DNA from 4 places in the Cytobacillus oceanisediminis genome. Region 4 is predicted to be linked to each of the others. Evidence: predicted binding sites of a transcription regulator. Region 4 holds the regulator's gene; each other region holds the start of a gene.
The links. The regulator Rex, encoded in region 4, represses fermentation and respiration genes when NADH is low (regulators of the CRP and FNR family bind a similar motif). The targets are predictions, from matches to a motif close to TTGTGAAATATTTCACAA.

Region 1 (4,220 bases), 330 kb from region 4:
TGTTCTTGTGCAGTTTTGCGAAAAAGGATACCTGCAGAAGGAAGGGCGCCATTACCATATCCGGCAGACGGACGCACTGCACAGGCTTGCTGATGTGCTGAAGAATGAGTAAGAATAAGGCTAGCTGTGCACCTATAAAAAATGCCACATGGAAAAAGCCATGTGGCATTTACGCAAGCTCTCAAGAACGCGAGTGAACCTTTTCCCCTTGCACCCAGACTACCCGAATATGCTCCGGACGGACAAGATACATGATTTTCTGGAAAATATCATGTAACGCTTCATTTTCAGCAAAGATAGGAAGGCTTGCTCCCGGTACTTTCGTATCGACGATTTGAACGTCCCATGCATAGTTCTCCTGAATTCGCCCAATAGGCAGACTCAAGCTTTCTCCTCCGCCGGCAGTAGCCAGGTAAAAGGCTTCATGGATGGAAATCCGGGAATCCGGTACACCACGTTCCTCGGCAGGAAGAGCCGGATTTACTCCGTCTTCCAGCATTCTGGAGGAGACAACAGCCTGCTTGGCATTATCATAAAGACTTGGAGTCGCGCCAGCTGAAATATCCGTCCCTAATCCAATATCGATTCCCTTAGCCATAAAACGCTTGATTGGAATCACGCTATTGGCGAAGTAGGCATTGGACAGCGGACAGTGGCTGATTGCAGTGCCTGTACTTGCAAACAGCTCTGCATCATGGTCATCAAGGAAATTGCAATGAGCCATCACCGATTTTTCGCCTAATAATCCGAAATCATGCAGGGCAGCTGCATCATGCTTGCTGAAGCGGTCTTGTACATAACTGTGGGCCCAGTCACTTTCACTGCAGTGGGATTGAATATGTGTATCATACTTGGCAGCCAGTTCGCCCAGGCCCTTCAGTGCTTCATCTGAACAGCTTGGTATGAAGCGCGGTGTAACAACAGGATACACGCCTTGTTTAACCGTTTTGGCCAGCTCCTTCACGGCTAAAATGAACTCCTCCGTATCGGCTAATGCTGTTTTCGCATCTGCATCACGATAATAGTCTGGATTTTGTTCAGGATCATCCATGACGACTTTACCCACTAAGCCCCTCTGCCCTTTTTCAGCACATATTTCCGCTAATAATAAACTGGCCTCTTTATGGACGGTTGCAAAGTAGAGGACCGTCGTGGTTCCATTTGCGAGCAGTGTATTCACGAGATCTTCATAAACCTTCTTGGCAAAAGCCAAATCTGCATATTTGGCCTCTAATGGAAATGTGTATGTGTGGAGCCAGTCATAGAGGGGAATATCCAAAGCTGTCCCTGATTGAGCCCATTGCGGCGCATGGACATGCAAGTCCACAAAACCAGGCAGGAAATATTGCCCGTCTGCTAAGCGGTGAAAGTTCTCCTGTCCCTCATAGGCAGCCAGCAGGGATTGGTAGTCCTCATGCTCAGGACCCGCCATTTTTTCAATCATTCCATTTGAATTTACGAAAAATAAGTAATCTTTAAAAATATTTATTTTCTTAGGAGAATGACTGGAAAAAGCGGTTCCACGAAAAATATACGTATATTTACTCATAAACACCTTCCTAATGTTCGTGTTTTGTGCTACTATAGTCATTGTAAATTTTTACGTTTGGGGAGAGCATATACTTTGGGCTTTTTTCTATTGGTCTGTTTAATAGAAACAGAGATTATATGGATATCATAACACCAACAGGGGGTTCTTATGATGGATTACTAGTAAAATTCCGGTCTATCAGCCGAACCCTGACGGACGCTCCAAAGGCGGATATGCTAACTATGTGTATGAAATCCTCAATCCGACTACCGCCCGTTTTACAAAAACAACGGAAGGATCGGATGATGAACTGACGATTCTGCTTGCTGTCAATCAAGAGGATCAAGAGCAGGCCAAGGCATTTATGCTGTTGACCAGAAACTATGATCTGGACATGCCGGATGAGCCTTTTATTAAATTCCAGGATACGATTTTTTATCAGGACTTAGATATCGTCCAAAGCCAAAAGCCGGAGCTTCTTCCACTGGACTTACAGGCAGAGCTGCATCTGAAGTCAGACGCCCTTACCATCGCCTATCGTAAATGGTTGAATGAGCTGGGTGTGGAGAATGGCACAAATCCTATTCAGGATGAAGTCCGTAAAAAAGTATTAGTGAAATAATGATCAGTGCCAGCTCCCCGCTATACGGCAGCTTACCAGGGGCTGGCGCTTCTCTATTTTATAAAAAGCTTAAGAAAAAACTTGCGTGAAATCAAAAATATTGATATATTTTTATTGTGAAACACTTCACAAGTGATTATATTGATATTTTTTTAAAGTTATATGTGAATTATTTCACATAATTTACAATCACCTAAATTAAATTGAATGCAATGAATTTTTTTAACAACAATATGTGAAGAGTTTCACAAATAGATATTGGGGGAAATCAAAATGAATGTAACATTAGGAAACAAAATAGTACTAGTAGGAAATGGAGCCGTTGGATCAAGTTATGCGTATGCGTTATTAAATCAGGGCTTATGTGATGAGCTTGTCATTGTCGATTTAAATGAAGAGAAAGCAAAAGGAGATGTCATGGATCTAAACCACGGCATTGTTTATGCCCCAACGGCTATGACGATTAGATATGGTTTTTATGAAGACTGTAAGGATGCCGCTCTTGTGGTGATCTGTGCAGGTGCAGCACAAAAACCGGGAGAAACCCGGCTGGATCTCGTGAATAAAAACGTGAAAATTTTCAAATCTATTGTAGAGAGTATTATGGACTCTGGATTTAATGGCATTTTCTTAGTTGCAACCAATCCAGTCGATATATTGTCTTATGCAACCTTGAAATTCTCCGGCCTGCCTAAAGAAAGAGTCATTGGTTCTGGAACCATTCTGGATTCTGCCAGATTCCGTTATTTATTGGGGAAAGAATTTGATACAGCAGCCGTAAGTGTCCATGGATATATTATCGGTGAACATGGCGACTCTCAATTCCCGGTATGGAGCTTCGCCAATATTGCCGGAACCCCCGTAGCAGAGAGGTTAACAGAGGAAAGAAAAGAAGAAATAGCTGTTCAAGTGCGGGACGCTGCATATGAAATTATTAACGCAAAAGGTGCAACCTATTATGGGATTGCGATGGGGCTGGTCCGAATAACAAAAGCCATTTTACGAAATGAAAATGTGGTATTGCCGGTTGGCGCACTGTTAGAAGGAGAATATGGCCATCGTGATGTCTTTGTCGGGATTCCATCTGTGATTACCAGAAACGGTGTGAAGAATATTGTGGAGCTGTCACTGACCGAGGATGAAAAAAGGAAGCTTGCCAAATCAATTCAAACCTTAAAAGACATTCAAAATTCAGCATTATAACGAGTTGACATCTTAGAACCAAAGGGGCAGATCATATGTTAGTGGAAACGTTCAATCCTTTTCATAACCTTGCTGTTTCATCCCTAGTGGCCGCCATCCCGATCCTTTTATTTCTGCTTTGCCTGACGGTATTAAAAATGAAGGGCATTCATGCAGCCCTATTAAATTTAGCTGTTACTTTTTTTATCGCACTTATTATTTTTAAGTTGCCCTTCGGAGAAGCGGCGGGAAGTATTATTCAAGGTGCTGCGGCAGGGATTTGGCCGATTGGGTGGATTATTGTCATGGCTGTGTGGCTATATAAAATTTCGGTGGCATCCGGCAAGTTCGATATTTTGCGAGGAAGCATAGCCGGGATTTCCCAAGACCAGCGCATTCAATTTCTGCTGATTGGATTTTGCTTTAATGCCTTTCTCGAAGGGGCTGCCGGTTTCGGCGTACCGATTGCCATTTGTGCCGTGCTGTTAGTGTCACTGGGCTTCAAGCCTTTACAGGCAGCGATGCTCTGTCTCATTGCAAACGGTGCTTCGGGTGCTTTTGGAGCGATCGGAATACCGGTCGGCATTGTCGATACGTTCGGTATTCAAGGCGTCACTTCCATGGATGTGTCAATAATGACAGCACTGACACTGCCGATTATTAACTTTACCATTCCTTTTTTATTAATATGGCTCATTGATGGGTTTAAAGGAATTAAGGAAATATTACCGGCAATCCTGATCACAGCTGGTGTGTACACTGTCACTCAAGCACTCATTACCGTATTTGTAGGACCGGAGCTTGCTGATATTATTCCTTCCTTATTAGCGATGGGTGCATTAGCTTTATTCCTGAAAAAATGGAAGCCAAAGAACATCTTTTTGC
Region 2 (4,220 bases), 2.2 Mb from region 4:
TCAACCAGGTCTATAGCTATGCTGTCAACGCGATCATCATTATTGCCGTATTTCGGAAAATCTCCTTCTGTCATAAAATCAATCACTAGCCCGTTCTCATCACGGATTGCCTTAACAGTTGCATATTTTATCGCACTCAGTGAGTCGGCCGCTACACTCAGACCCGCAATGCCAGTGGCCATTGTTCTGAGAATTTCGGAGTCATGCAGAGCCATTTCGATCCGTTCGTAGCTATATTTATCATGCATGTAATGAATGATATTCAGAGTATTAATATAGAGATCTGCCAGCCATTCCATCATTAAATCAAACTTCTCCATCACTTCTTCATATTGAAGGATGTCTGAGGTAATTGGGGCATAGGAAGGGCCGACCTGACGCTTAAGTTTTTCATCCTTTCCGCCATTAATGCTATATAACAGGGCCTTTGCAAGGTTTGCTCTTGCACCGAAAAATTGCATTTGTTTTCCGATCGCCATTGCAGAAACACAGCAGGCAATTCCATAATCATCCCCATATTCAGGAAGCATGATATCATCGTTTTCATATTGAATTGAACTTGTTTCTATTGACATCCTTGCACAATATTTTTTGAAGTTCTCCGGAAGCTTGCTGGACCATAATACTGTTAAATTCGGTTCAGGTGCTGGACCCAGGTTATTCAAAGTATGAAGGAACCGGTAAGAATTCTTCGTAACAAGCGGACGGCCATCAAGAGCCATCCCGCCAATGGACTCTGTAACCCATGTAGGATCGCCGCTGAATAATTCATTATAGTCAGGCGTTCTCGCAAATTTAACAAGGCGCAGCTTCATGACAAAGTGATCGACCAGTTCCTGGGCTTCCTTCTCGGTAAGCATGCTGTTCTGGATATCTCTTTCTATGAAAATATCAAGGAAAGTCGAGACACGGCCAAGGCTCATAGCTGCTCCATTTTGTTCTTTGATGGCAGCAAGATAGGCGAAATACAGCCATTGGAAAGCCTCGAGAGCATTTCCTGCAGGCTTTGAAATATTAAAACCATAGCTGTTTGCCAGCTCCTTCAGTTCATCCAGAGCCCTGATCTGTTCTGAAATCTCTTCTCTAAGGCGAATATTGTCTTCCGTCATCACACTTGCAGTTGATTTCAAATCCGCTTTTTTGGCTTCAATCAAGCGGTCAACTCCATAAAGAGCAACCCTGCGGTAATCACCGATAATCCTCCCTCGGCCATATGCATCTGGCAGGCCAGTAATAATGCCGGCTTTGCGGGCAAGTTTCATTTCATCGGTATAGGCATCAAACACGCCTTGGTTATGTGTTTTGCGATAGTCTGTAAATATCTTTTCCATATCTTTGCTGGCTTCATAGCCGTATGCTTCACAAGCTGCCACAGCCATTCTGACTCCGCCAAATGGCTGAAGAGAGCGCTTAAACGGACGGTCAGTCTGAACACCCACAATTTTTTCTTTATATTGGTCCAGGTAACCAGGCCCATGTGAAGTAATTGTTGAGACGATTTCTGTGTCCATATCGAGCACGCCGCCAATATCACGTTCCTTTTTTGTGAGATCCATTACTTGTTCCCATAATGAAGAAGTAGCTTCTGTTGGACCCTCCAAAAATGATTCATCCCCGAAAAAAGGTGAGTAATTCTTCAAAATAAAGTCTCTAACATCAATTTCATGTGTCCAAATGCCCTTTTTAAAGCCATTCCAACTTTCCATATTCGTTCACCTCATATAATCAATGTGTATAACAGTTATTACAACTTAACTATACATTCAATATAACAGATATAATGTGAAATAAATCACAATCTTTTTGAACGTATTGTGAAATATAGTAAAACTGTATTTAATAACGCTTATGTGTACTATAAAACCACTCGTATTTATGAACTGTTATATAGAGATTGAAAATCCAACTTGAAGAAAAGTGACGAGGAGATCATGAAATTCTTACAATCAGCGCCAACAATTACCTGTTTAATAGAATAAGAGATTTTGATTAAATATAAATATGAAAACACTATCAAAACTTTCATTCATTCTAATGTTGTCTGTCGCACTTGTCTTTGGATTCAATTTCGATGCAAAAGCATCAACAGTACATACTGTTCAGCCAGGGGATACAATGTGGAAGATCGCCCTGAAGTATCAGGTGGGAGTTCCTGAAATCATTAATGCCAACGGGCAGATTTCAAATCCGAACTTCATTTATCCTGGACAAAAGGTGAATATTCCTGCTTTATCAAAAGCTACCACAAGTGTGGAAGAGCAGGTAGTTCAGCTCGTAAACCAGGAAAGGGCAAAATATGGGTTAAAGCCTCTAAAATCAAATTGGGAGCTTGCGAGAGTGGCAAGATACAAATCTCAGGATATGATCAATAAGAAGTATTTCGATCACAACTCTCCTACATACGGAAGCCCGTTTGATATGATGAAGAGCTTTGGAATAACTTACAGAACCGCTGGAGAAAACATTGCTGCAGGTCAAAAAACACCTCAGGAAGTTGTAACAGCATGGATGAACAGCGAAGGTCACCGCAAGAACATCCTATCAGCCAATTTCACAGAAATCGGAGTGGGATATGCACAGGGCGGTTATTATGGACATTACTGGACACAGATGTTTATTGGGAGGTAAGAAGAAAAGCACCGGATAATCCGGTGCTTTTGCTTTTCCCATTAGTCTACTACAATATAAGCAATCATCGGTCCGCTATTATCCTTATCCGGATGAGTAAGACACACCAGACGGTAAACGCCTTCTTTATCAAATTGAAGAGGGACCACCGTTTCTTCTGCTTTCTTTACCACACCTTTAATATCAGTTCCTTCTATGATGTATGGATGTTCCATTCCATTGACTCCCCAAATCTTCAGATTTACCTTTTCACCTTTTTCCAGAAAAATAGTTCCCGGATCCCAGCGATAAGCTTCGATTTCTTTGCCATCAGGCAGCTTGGCTTTAAATTCTCCTGTAACCATGTGAATTTCCCGGACTTTTTCTCCCTCCGTCTGGTTGAATACCGTCATACTATCAGACTTTGAAAAAAACCATACTGATGCAGAAACGATGACTGAAAATATGATGACAAATGCAATGATGCTGCGTTTCTTTAATACAACAAAAGGCATGCTCATACTCCTTCCTAATTGGTTGTCCATATATAGATATGCAGGAAGGGCATCATAACTTGTCTAATATTTCTGAGATTATTACGATAATTTCTTTACATTTGCCAAAATATTATTTCATAATAGAATTAAAAAAGGATGTGGCAGCATGTACAAAGTACTTGTGGCCAATCGGGATGAGTACGATACAAAAGGCATAGAGTGGCTTCTTAAATCTTCTATGAACGCATGGCAAGTAGAGTCCGCCCAAAATGAATCAGGGCTTATTAAGAAGCTTGAAACTTTTCAGCCAGACCTATTGATTTTTGAACTTGATCTAATAAATGAAGAAAATTATGGTTCATTTTTAAAAACCACTCAGATCATAGGGCCGGATTTGATTGCCTTAACAATGGAAGCGACCTTTTCACAAGCAAAAAGAGCCATCGACATGGGTGTATCCGATTTAATACTTAAGCCGATTTCAGCAGATATTTTATTAAAATCAGCGAGAAAGATTCATAGGCGTAATCAGATGACTATTCGGGCTGCTGAACAAAATCCCAGTCAGAAAGCTGAAAAAGACTTCAATTACCAGGATTTATTTATAGAAAGATCTGATTCGGCTAAACCACTTGTATCTATCGGAATTAAGACTGAAAATACGCTGGAGCTTCCAAAGCTATATAAATTTCTTGAAAGCTATACTTTCCAAAAAACAGTTCACTATTTTATTTTGAGTGATATGATTTTGATTATTGCTGAAAAATCTGATGTGGCCTGGAAAGAGGAGAGCCTCAGATTTATGAGAGATTGGCAGGAAACATCAGCAGAACAAATTGCCATCAGCATTTATACTGGTCAGGAGGACGGCGGAACCGTCAGAAGCCACTATCTTGCGAACAGGAAACTGATGGAGTTAACTTTTTACAGGGGATTTAATCAGGTAATTGAGGAGAACTCATTGCCTAAGTGGCTTTCGATTGATCCATTCTTAACTCCCGAGGAACAAAGCAGATGGATTGATTTCCTGAATCAGTCTGATTTAGAAGCGCTAAAGTCATGGTTTTACGAGGAGTTTCTCATTTTGGCAGACCCTTATCCGGAACCAGGACTCAT
Region 3 (4,220 bases), 2.2 Mb from region 4:
AACCCCGCCTATGACGAAGCATGGGACGAATGCGAGTGCCCAAAGCATGGCGGAAGTAATTTTTATGCGGCCTTTACGCATCGTAAACAGCCAGTTGAACATCTTAACTCCTGTCGGTATGGCTATCGCCATCGTCGTGATGGAGAAGAAAGAGTTAACTGCAGGGCCTGATCCCATTGTATAGAAATGGTGAACCCATACAACCATACTTAAAAGCGCAATTCCAAGGATGGAAAATACCATTGATTTATATCCAAACAAAGATTTTCTTGAGAATGTTGCAATAACTTCTGAGAAAATCCCGAAAGCAGGAAGGGCAACAATGTAAACCTCAGGATGTCCCCATAGCCAGAATAGGTTAGCCCAAAGCATATCCATTCCGCCGCCTGATACTGTAAAGAAGTGTGTTCCATACAGACGGTCGAATGTCATCAATGCCAATGCAACTGTGAAAATTGGGAAAGCAGCCACAATCAGAATGGATGTTACAAAGGTAGTCCAAGTGAACATCGGCATTTTCATCAATGTCATGCCTTTTGTTTTCATTTTCAAAATCGTGACAATAAAGTTTATACCTGTCATTAGAGTACCGATACCAGCAATTTGCAGTGCGACTGCGTAAAAGTTATTGCCGATTCCCGGGCTGAATTCCTTGCCTGCAAGAGGGAAGTAAGATGTCCAGCCTGCATCAGGCGATCCTCCGATGACGAAGGAAATATTAAATAGCATAGCTCCGCTGAAGAACAGCCAGAAGCTTAGAGCATTCAGCTGTGGAAAGGCAACGTCACGCGCACCGATCTGCAGCGGAATGACTACGTTCATTAATCCAATCAAAAACGGCATAGCCATGAAAAGAATCATAATAACGCCGTGTGTTGTAAAGATTTCATTATAGTGCTGGGAATTCAGAAATTCCATTTCAGGGCGTGCTGTCTGAGCTTTCATCAGCAAGCCGTCCATCCCGCCGCGGAAGAACATCAATACTGCGGAGATGATATACATGATACCGATTTTTTTATGATCAACTGTAGTCAGCCATTCTGTCCAAAGGTATTTCCACTTTTTTAAATAAGTGATGCCAGCGACTGCACCAATCATTGTTAATAAAATAGCAATCTGTGAACCTAGTATAAGGGGGTCCCCAGTAATAAAAAACTCATCCCATTTAATGCCCATGATGGTCACCTCCATGGTTTTCTTGACTATCATGGCTTTCTTCTTCGCCATGACCTTCAATTACGTTTGGATTCTCATTTTTATAATTGTCATCTTCTTCGAAAGTTTTACCTTGATATCCATGGCCTCTGTAGAGCTCAGGATTTGTATAAGCCTTCGAATTTGGATCAGCATGATTGACCCATTCTAAATGAGTATTGGAATATGTCAGTCTTCCTAAATGAGTAGGCTTCAGCAGCCCTTCATACTCATCTTCCGTTAGCTTGGGAGCTGTATCCTTAACGTCGTCAACCCATTGGTCAAAATCTTCCTGGGTTTGTGCAAGCACTTCAAATTTCATATCCGCATATCCTCGGCCGTTAAAGTTCGTGTTCTGGCCTTCATAAGATCCAGGGTTGTCTGCAACAAGATACAATTCTGTTTCCATTTTTGGCATGGTATACTTTTGTCCGCCAAGAGCTGGCACCCAGAAAGATTGCATGGTGCTTGCAGATGTCATCTTAAAGAGAACTGGCGTATCTTCCGGTATATTTACATAGTTCACTGTCTCAATGCCTTCTTCAGGATAGCTGAAGATCCATTTCCAGTCAGCAGATGTTACATGTATTGTAATAGGTTCTTTTTCTTCATAGCCCTTTGGTGTTTCTTCCAGAGCATAAAGAGTTTTTACTGTCGGGATTGTCAGGGCAATGACAATTAATATCGGAATCCCGGTCCAGATAATTTCAAGGAGTGTACTGCCATGCTCCTCCGGGGGTTCATAATCTTTATTTTCAGGTCGTTCCCTGTATTTCCAGACAATGTAGCCGAATAATCCAAATACAACTGCAACGACAAGAAGCATCCAGATCAGGGACCAGTTAATTAATTCGGTTATGCTTCTTGCAACGGGGCCCTGAGGTTCAAATACAACCATATTACAGCCGCTGAGAACCATTAAGGGCAATAGAGCTGTTAAAGAGAGCAGCATTTTCTTCATCTGATGTTTCATCTCCTTTTTGACAAAAACTATTGTTAAATAATTCACAAATAATGTGCGGGTTTTCACAAAGATGCCAAAAAAATATATAGCTGGTAAACATAAACATCCTTTAAACCTTTATTTAACTTAGTTATCACTGTGTAAATGATATTAACATAAGCAAATGTGAAAAGTTGTGACAAAAGTGGGAAGGAAATAAATGTAAGTGATTTGGACAACTGATAATTTTTCACAAATAGCATTATTGCAAGGTTTTGATCATCAAAAACAACTTTTGAACAAATTTTGAACTTTAATGCGCCACCCTAAATTTCTGATTTTACTTTTATCCTCTAGTAAAAAATCTCCAATAAAAACTTCAATGCAATAATTAATGAATGAATAATGTTCATTCTCCCTTTGTTGAAAAATACTGAATAGTACAGTAACATGGACTAAAAATAGATAAGGACAGGGTGAGGGTATGATTGATTTAAGAAGTGATACAGTTACAAAGCCAACTGAAGAAATGAGGAAAGCTGCTTATGAAGCAGAAGTTGGGGATGACGTATATGGAGAGGATCCATCAATCAATAAATTGGAAGAGACCGCTGCTGAGGTGCTTGGTAAGGAGGCAGCTCTGTTTGTAACGAGCGGCACTCAGGGAAACCAGATTGCCATCTTAACACACTGCCGACCGGGCAATGAAATTATTCTCGAAGCAGAAAGCCATATTTTTTATTATGAAAGCGGTGCTTCATCCGCATTTGCCGGAGTCCAGACAAGGACGCTAAATGGGTCACGAGGTGCAATGAATCCCTCAGAAGTGGAGTATGCCATTAGGGGAGAAGATCAGCATTATCCGGAAACAGGATTGATTTGTCTGGAAAATACTCATAACAGAGCTGGCGGAGCCGTAATACCTATTAATAATATGAAAGAAATTTACAGCATTGCAAAAACGAATAATATTCCCGTACATATTGATGGTGCCAGACTGTTTAATGCTGCTGCAGCATTAAACCTGCCGGCTTCAGAATTGGCTAAACAATGCGATACTGTGCAAGTATGTCTCTCAAAGGGACTCGGTGCTCCAGTGGGTTCCATTCTTGCAGGCAGCAGGGAATTTATTGCTGCAGCAAGAAAATGGCGCAAAAGATTGGGCGGAGGACTCCGCCAGGCTGGGATCATAGCTGCTCCCGGACTGGTTGCATTAACGAATATGAGAGAGCGTTTAGCCGAGGATCACGAAAATGCTCAATATCTTGAACAGAGACTTGGACAAATCAAAGGCATTGAAATCGTCAATCAAGTGGATACGAATATCATTGTCGCTGATGTAAAAAATCTTAAAATGAATTCATCTGAATTTGTTGATAGGTTAAAAGCTGAAGGCGTACTTTCAGGAACTTTTGGACCCTCTTATGTGCGTTTTGTCACTCACTATGACGTGACTAAGCTCCAACTTGATCATGCAATAAAAGCCATTCAAAAAACAGCTGATCAAACTTTATAATCAGATTTAAAACGCATGTTCTCCGTTAAACATGCGTTTTTCTGTTTCAAATTATTCTTTGCATCGGAACAGCAGTGTAATGCTGGGAATGATAATGACTTTGATGCCAAATGCTGTGATAGGGATAGCCTTGATGAATAGGCTGCCACCAGGGCCCATACTGCATCTGAGGATATCCATAATAATGTGCACCATTTATGCCTGTAATTATATATTGCCTCAAAGAAATCCCTCCTTGTTATCTTTATCAATAAGATATGCCAAACAATGTTTACGTTCTCTCTCGATGACTTCTCAATTTTTCCACCTATACTTTATGACTGACTCCATATGATAAGAAAGTTAAAATAACACTTTCTAAAGGAGAATTGAAAAATGAACTTAAAGAAAAATTTTCTGCTTGGCCTCTTCCTGATTCTCATGCTCGCGGCATGTAATAATAACGCAGAGCAAGGAATGGATTCCGGGGCCTTGACAGGGGAAGATCTCCAGGAAATAAGCAATACAAATAATGTGAATGTGGATAGAGAAAGACGGGGAGCAGCACCTCTGGAATTGCAGCGTGTA
Region 4 (4,220 bases):
ACTTCAGTACCAGCATATTTTGAGAAGATGATACGGTCGCCGTCAGCAACTTCAAGGTCAACACGCTCGCCATTTTCAAGAACGCGGCCAGTTCCCACAGCTACAACTTTACCTTCTTGAGGCTTCTCTTTAGCAGTGTCCGGCAGTACGATGCCGCTTGCAGTTTTTTCTTCAGTTTCAACAAGCTCGATAATGATTCGATCACCTAGTGGCTTTAACAAGTGAAACAACCTCCTCAAATAATATGTAAATATTTTTATTTATTAGCACTCTCTCTGTATGAGTGCTAACACAATTATTATATTAATGAATCTCATTTCTATTTGCAAGGGTGAAGCTTAAATTTTTTAGAAAAAATTTCATCCGCCCATACACGCTATTTTTCGACACAGACAACCTCTTAAGTATGCTTCGGAACTCTACACTTTAACCATGGTATTTTCCTGCTTTGATGCTGATATTTGAAACCCGCTCCTTATTAAGAGTACAATGGCTTTAGGACTTGTTTTCCAACACTCAGATTAAGGAGTATAACATTTTGAAGAAGGAATATTGGATTATATTAATAGCTTATATTGCCATGCAGCTGTCCAGTTTGTTTGGCGTTCCGCTTGTGTTATTTATTGCAGATGCCCTTGGACAGAATCCCGAAAACATGCAAATCCTGGCTGTAGCCTACTGGCTTGTCATCAGTTTTACGGTTACACTGATCATTACGCTTCTATTATTAAGAAAAGAGATGAAAAGAGGCCTGGATAGGGATGCTTCTTCCGCAGCAAGCTCAGTGGGCTGGGCAATAGGGGGCATATTTTTGGCCTTGATCGCTCAAGCTACTGCTGCAAGCATTGAAAATATGATTGGCATTGAAATGGGGTCTGAAAATACGCAGCAGATTATCCGGATTATTGAAGCATCGCCAATCGTTATTTTAATCAGTTCAGTCATTGGGCCAATCCTTGAGGAAATCGTCTTTAGAAAAATTATTTTCGGTTCTCTTCATAAGCGCTTCAACTTCTTCCTATCGGCCCTGATCAGCTCAGTCATTTTTGCACTTGCCCATTTTGAGCCTGAACATGTACTGCTGTACTCGGCAATGGGGTTCACCTTTGCCTTCTTATATGTCAAAACGAAGCGGATTATTGTGCCGATTTTCGCCCATGTGGCGATGAACACCTTTGTTGCGGTTGTCCAGCTGAATCAGGAGAATATGCAAAAATGGTTAGAAGAAATGGAAAAAATGCAGAGCTTTATCAGCTTTTTCTAGCATAGCTGTGGAGTTTTAAACTTACTGGGGGATTTTGATGAGAAGCACACCTTTGTTTTCAGGCTTTATTTACATCCTTCTCGGATGCCTTTTCACTTTTATAGCGATACAGAATATCCAGCGTGAAGAAACCTGGGGATTCTTTACTTATTTTCTGATCATAATTGCCACATTCGATTTTGGCACCGGTCTGCGGATGGTTGGCCTGCATTTTAAAATGAAAAATAAAATGAAAAAATGAGCCCGCAAAAGGCTCATTTTTTTTACACTTCTTCAGGATAATTTTTCAGAAAATAAACAAGTGACTGCAATTCCACTGCCAGATCGATATGGTGAATCCGAATCGAGGCTGGCACAGTGAGCCTCGCAGGTGTAAAATTAAGGATTCCTTTTATTTTCGCATTCACCATCCGATCGGTAATAGCCTGGGCAGGCGGTGCCGGCACCGTTAAAATCGCCACCTGAATATTATTTTTTACAATAACTTCTTCAAGGTCATCCATATGATGGACCGGCACATCTCCGATTTTCGTACCAACCTTACTCTCATCAACATCAAAAGCCACTTCTATTTTGGTATTATTATTTTTAAGGAAATTATAGTTAAGAAAAGCTGTTCCTAAATTACCTACCCCGACCAAAGCTACTTTAGTCAGCTCATCCTGGTCAAGAGTCTTTCGAAAGAAGCTCAGCAGGTAATTCACATTATATCCATATCCTTTTTTCCCTAACGCACCAAAGTACGAAAAGTCGCGGCGGATTGTTGCAGAATCCACTTTTACCGCCTCACTCAATTCTGCTGAAGAGACTCTTTGTTTGCCTGATGAGTGAAGGTTTTTTAGAAAGCGGTAATATAAAGGCAGCCGTTTAGCTGTTGCTTGCGGTATCTTAATTGGTTCATTGGCCATTCGTCCATCCCCATTTCTTATGATGAATTAATTTCTTTTAAAATCTCCGTTTTTCCCGCCTGTTTTCTCTATTAAAAAGGTTGGCCCAATCACCATTCCTTTATCTACAGCCTTGCACATGTCATATACGGTCAGCGCACAGACAGAAGCGGCTGTTAACGCTTCCATTTCCACACCCGTATTTCCCTTCGTTTTTACAGAAGCAGTAATGATCAGGACAAACTCTTCCTCTTCCGCCTTCCATGAAAATGAAATGTCCACGCCCTTAAGCGGCAGCGGATGGCACATCGGAATAATGTCCCATGTTTTCTTGCTCGCCATAATGCCTGCAGTTTGTGCAACAGCGAGTACATCCCCTTTTTTCATAGTGTTGGATGTTATCTTCTCGTATATCTCCTGATTAACAGCAATACTTGATTGAGCGATGGCCGTCCGTGCCGTCTCAGGTTTATCACTGACATCCACCATTTTTGCCCTGCCCTCTTGATTAAAATGAGTAAAATCCGCCATTCAAAACACCTCTCTTCAAAATCATACACTATTTTTCTGTTACTTTGTATGTGCTTTGTATTGTTCTTCACATATTTATTTGCCTTTTGTCTCGATTTAATGCCCTGCAGAAGGGCTTATAGTCCTGTCTCCTTTATTGCCGAACATATATGAATGAGTTACACTTACTCTATACCCGAGGTGAAAGAACATGATACTATTACAAGTCAATCAGCTGGCAAAAAATTTTGGCGCTGATCCCATTTTAACCAATATAAAGCTTGAAGTACAAACCAGGGACAGGATTGCGCTAGTAGGACGCAATGGTGCAGGAAAATCCACCCTTTTAAAAATTATTGCCAGACAAATGACATATGACTCCGGTGAGATTATAAAGCCAAAGGAAGTAACAATTGGCTATCTTGCACAAAATACCGGCCTGGAATCAGAGTTATCCATTTGGGATGAAATGCTGACTGTTTTTAGTCATCTGCAGAAGCAGGAAAAACAGCTTCGCAGCCTTGAAGGACAAATGGCGGACCCTGATGTCCTAAATAATTCTGATGCCTATGAACGCATCTTAAAAGAATACGACAAGCTTCAGGTTGATTTCAAAGAAAATGGCGGCTATCAATATGAGGCAGATATCCGTTCCATTCTCCATGGACTCAACTTCAGCTCATTGGGATATGACACTAAAATTTCATCATTGAGCGGCGGACAGCGTACTAGAATGGCCCTTGGTAAACTTTTGCTGACAAAGCCTGATATCTTAATACTGGACGAGCCTACCAACCACCTGGATATTGAAACATTATCATGGCTCGAACAATACCTGCAGGGATACAATGGCGCCATTCTAATCGTATCCCATGACCGATATTTCCTTGATAAGGTCGTTTCCCAGGTTTACGAGATTTCCCGCAACCAAATAAGAAAGTACCCAGGAAACTACAGTTCATATCTGGATCAAAAAGATGCTAACTTTGAAAGAGAAATGAAGCAGTTCGAGAAACAGCAGGAAGAGATCGCTAAGCTGCAGGATTTTATCCAGAGAAACCTTGCCCGTGCTTCCACAACCAAAAGGGCACAAAGCCGCAGAAAGCAGCTGGCCAGAATGGACGTGATGGACAGGCCGCTGGGAGACGAGAAATCAGCTTCTTTTGGCTTTGACATTGACCGGCAATCGGGCAATGAGGTTTTAAATATTCATTCTCTTGCTATAGGCTATGAAGAGATAGTAAGCGAGAATATTTCACTGCGACTGGCAAGAGGCGACAGCATAGCACTTGTAGGGCCAAATGGAATTGGCAAATCCACTTTGCTCAAAACCATCATCAAAAAAATCTCTTCTTTTTCTGGGGAGATTCAGTATGGTTCCAATGTGACAATTGGCTACTATGACCAGGAACAGGCGGAACTCACCAGCAATAAAAGAGTCCTGAACGAATTATGGGATGAATACCCGCTAAAACCGGAAAAGGAAATCCGGACAATACTTGGGAACTTTCTTTTCTCTGGTGATGATGTTCTTAAAACTGTTTCAACACTGAGCGGCG

Region 1: IRB79_RS00965 (L-lactate dehydrogenase) is a predicted target of Rex. The motif match lies at 2,268-2,285, and genes of this name have one in related genera.
Region 2: pflB (formate C-acetyltransferase) is a predicted target of Rex. The motif match lies at 1,781-1,798, and genes of this name have one in related genera.
Region 3: qoxA (cytochrome aa3 quinol oxidase subunit II) is a predicted target of Rex. The motif match lies at 2,188-2,205, and genes of this name have one in related genera.

The regions. Positions count from the first base shown of each region.
Region 1 covers NZ_CP065511.1:193,978-198,197, reverse strand. Annotated here, with positions in the region: gene yeiL (transcriptional regulator YeiL) at 1-112, shown strand, start outside; gene guaD (guanine deaminase) at 182-1,549, opposite strand; gene IRB79_RS00970 (hypothetical protein) at 1,776-2,153, shown strand; gene IRB79_RS00965 (L-lactate dehydrogenase) at 2,427-3,356, shown strand; gene IRB79_RS00960 (L-lactate permease) at 3,392-4,220, shown strand, end outside.
Region 2 covers NZ_CP065511.1:2,697,708-2,701,927, reverse strand. Annotated here, with positions in the region: gene pflB (formate C-acetyltransferase) at 1-1,706, opposite strand, end outside; gene IRB79_RS13680 (CAP domain-containing protein) at 2,116-2,628, shown strand; gene IRB79_RS13675 (cupredoxin domain-containing protein) at 2,670-3,122, opposite strand; gene IRB79_RS13670 (response regulator transcription factor) at 3,271-4,220, shown strand, end outside.
Region 3 covers NZ_CP065511.1:2,741,428-2,745,647, reverse strand. Annotated here, with positions in the region: gene qoxB (cytochrome aa3 quinol oxidase subunit I) at 1-1,176, opposite strand, end outside; gene qoxA (cytochrome aa3 quinol oxidase subunit II) at 1,166-2,155, opposite strand; gene ltaE (low-specificity L-threonine aldolase) at 2,622-3,653, shown strand; gene IRB79_RS13885 (hypothetical protein) at 3,700-3,876, opposite strand; gene IRB79_RS13880 (CAP domain-containing protein) at 4,029-4,220, shown strand, end outside.
Region 4 covers NZ_CP065511.1:525,405-529,624, reverse strand. Annotated here, with positions in the region: gene groES (co-chaperone GroES) at 1-221, opposite strand, end outside; gene IRB79_RS02805 (CPBP family intramembrane glutamic endopeptidase) at 539-1,264, shown strand; gene IRB79_RS02800 (YdiK family protein) at 1,302-1,505, shown strand; gene IRB79_RS02795 (redox-sensing transcriptional repressor Rex) at 1,528-2,172, opposite strand; gene moaC (cyclic pyranopterin monophosphate synthase MoaC) at 2,200-2,682, opposite strand; gene abc-f (ribosomal protection-like ABC-F family protein) at 2,873-4,220, shown strand, end outside.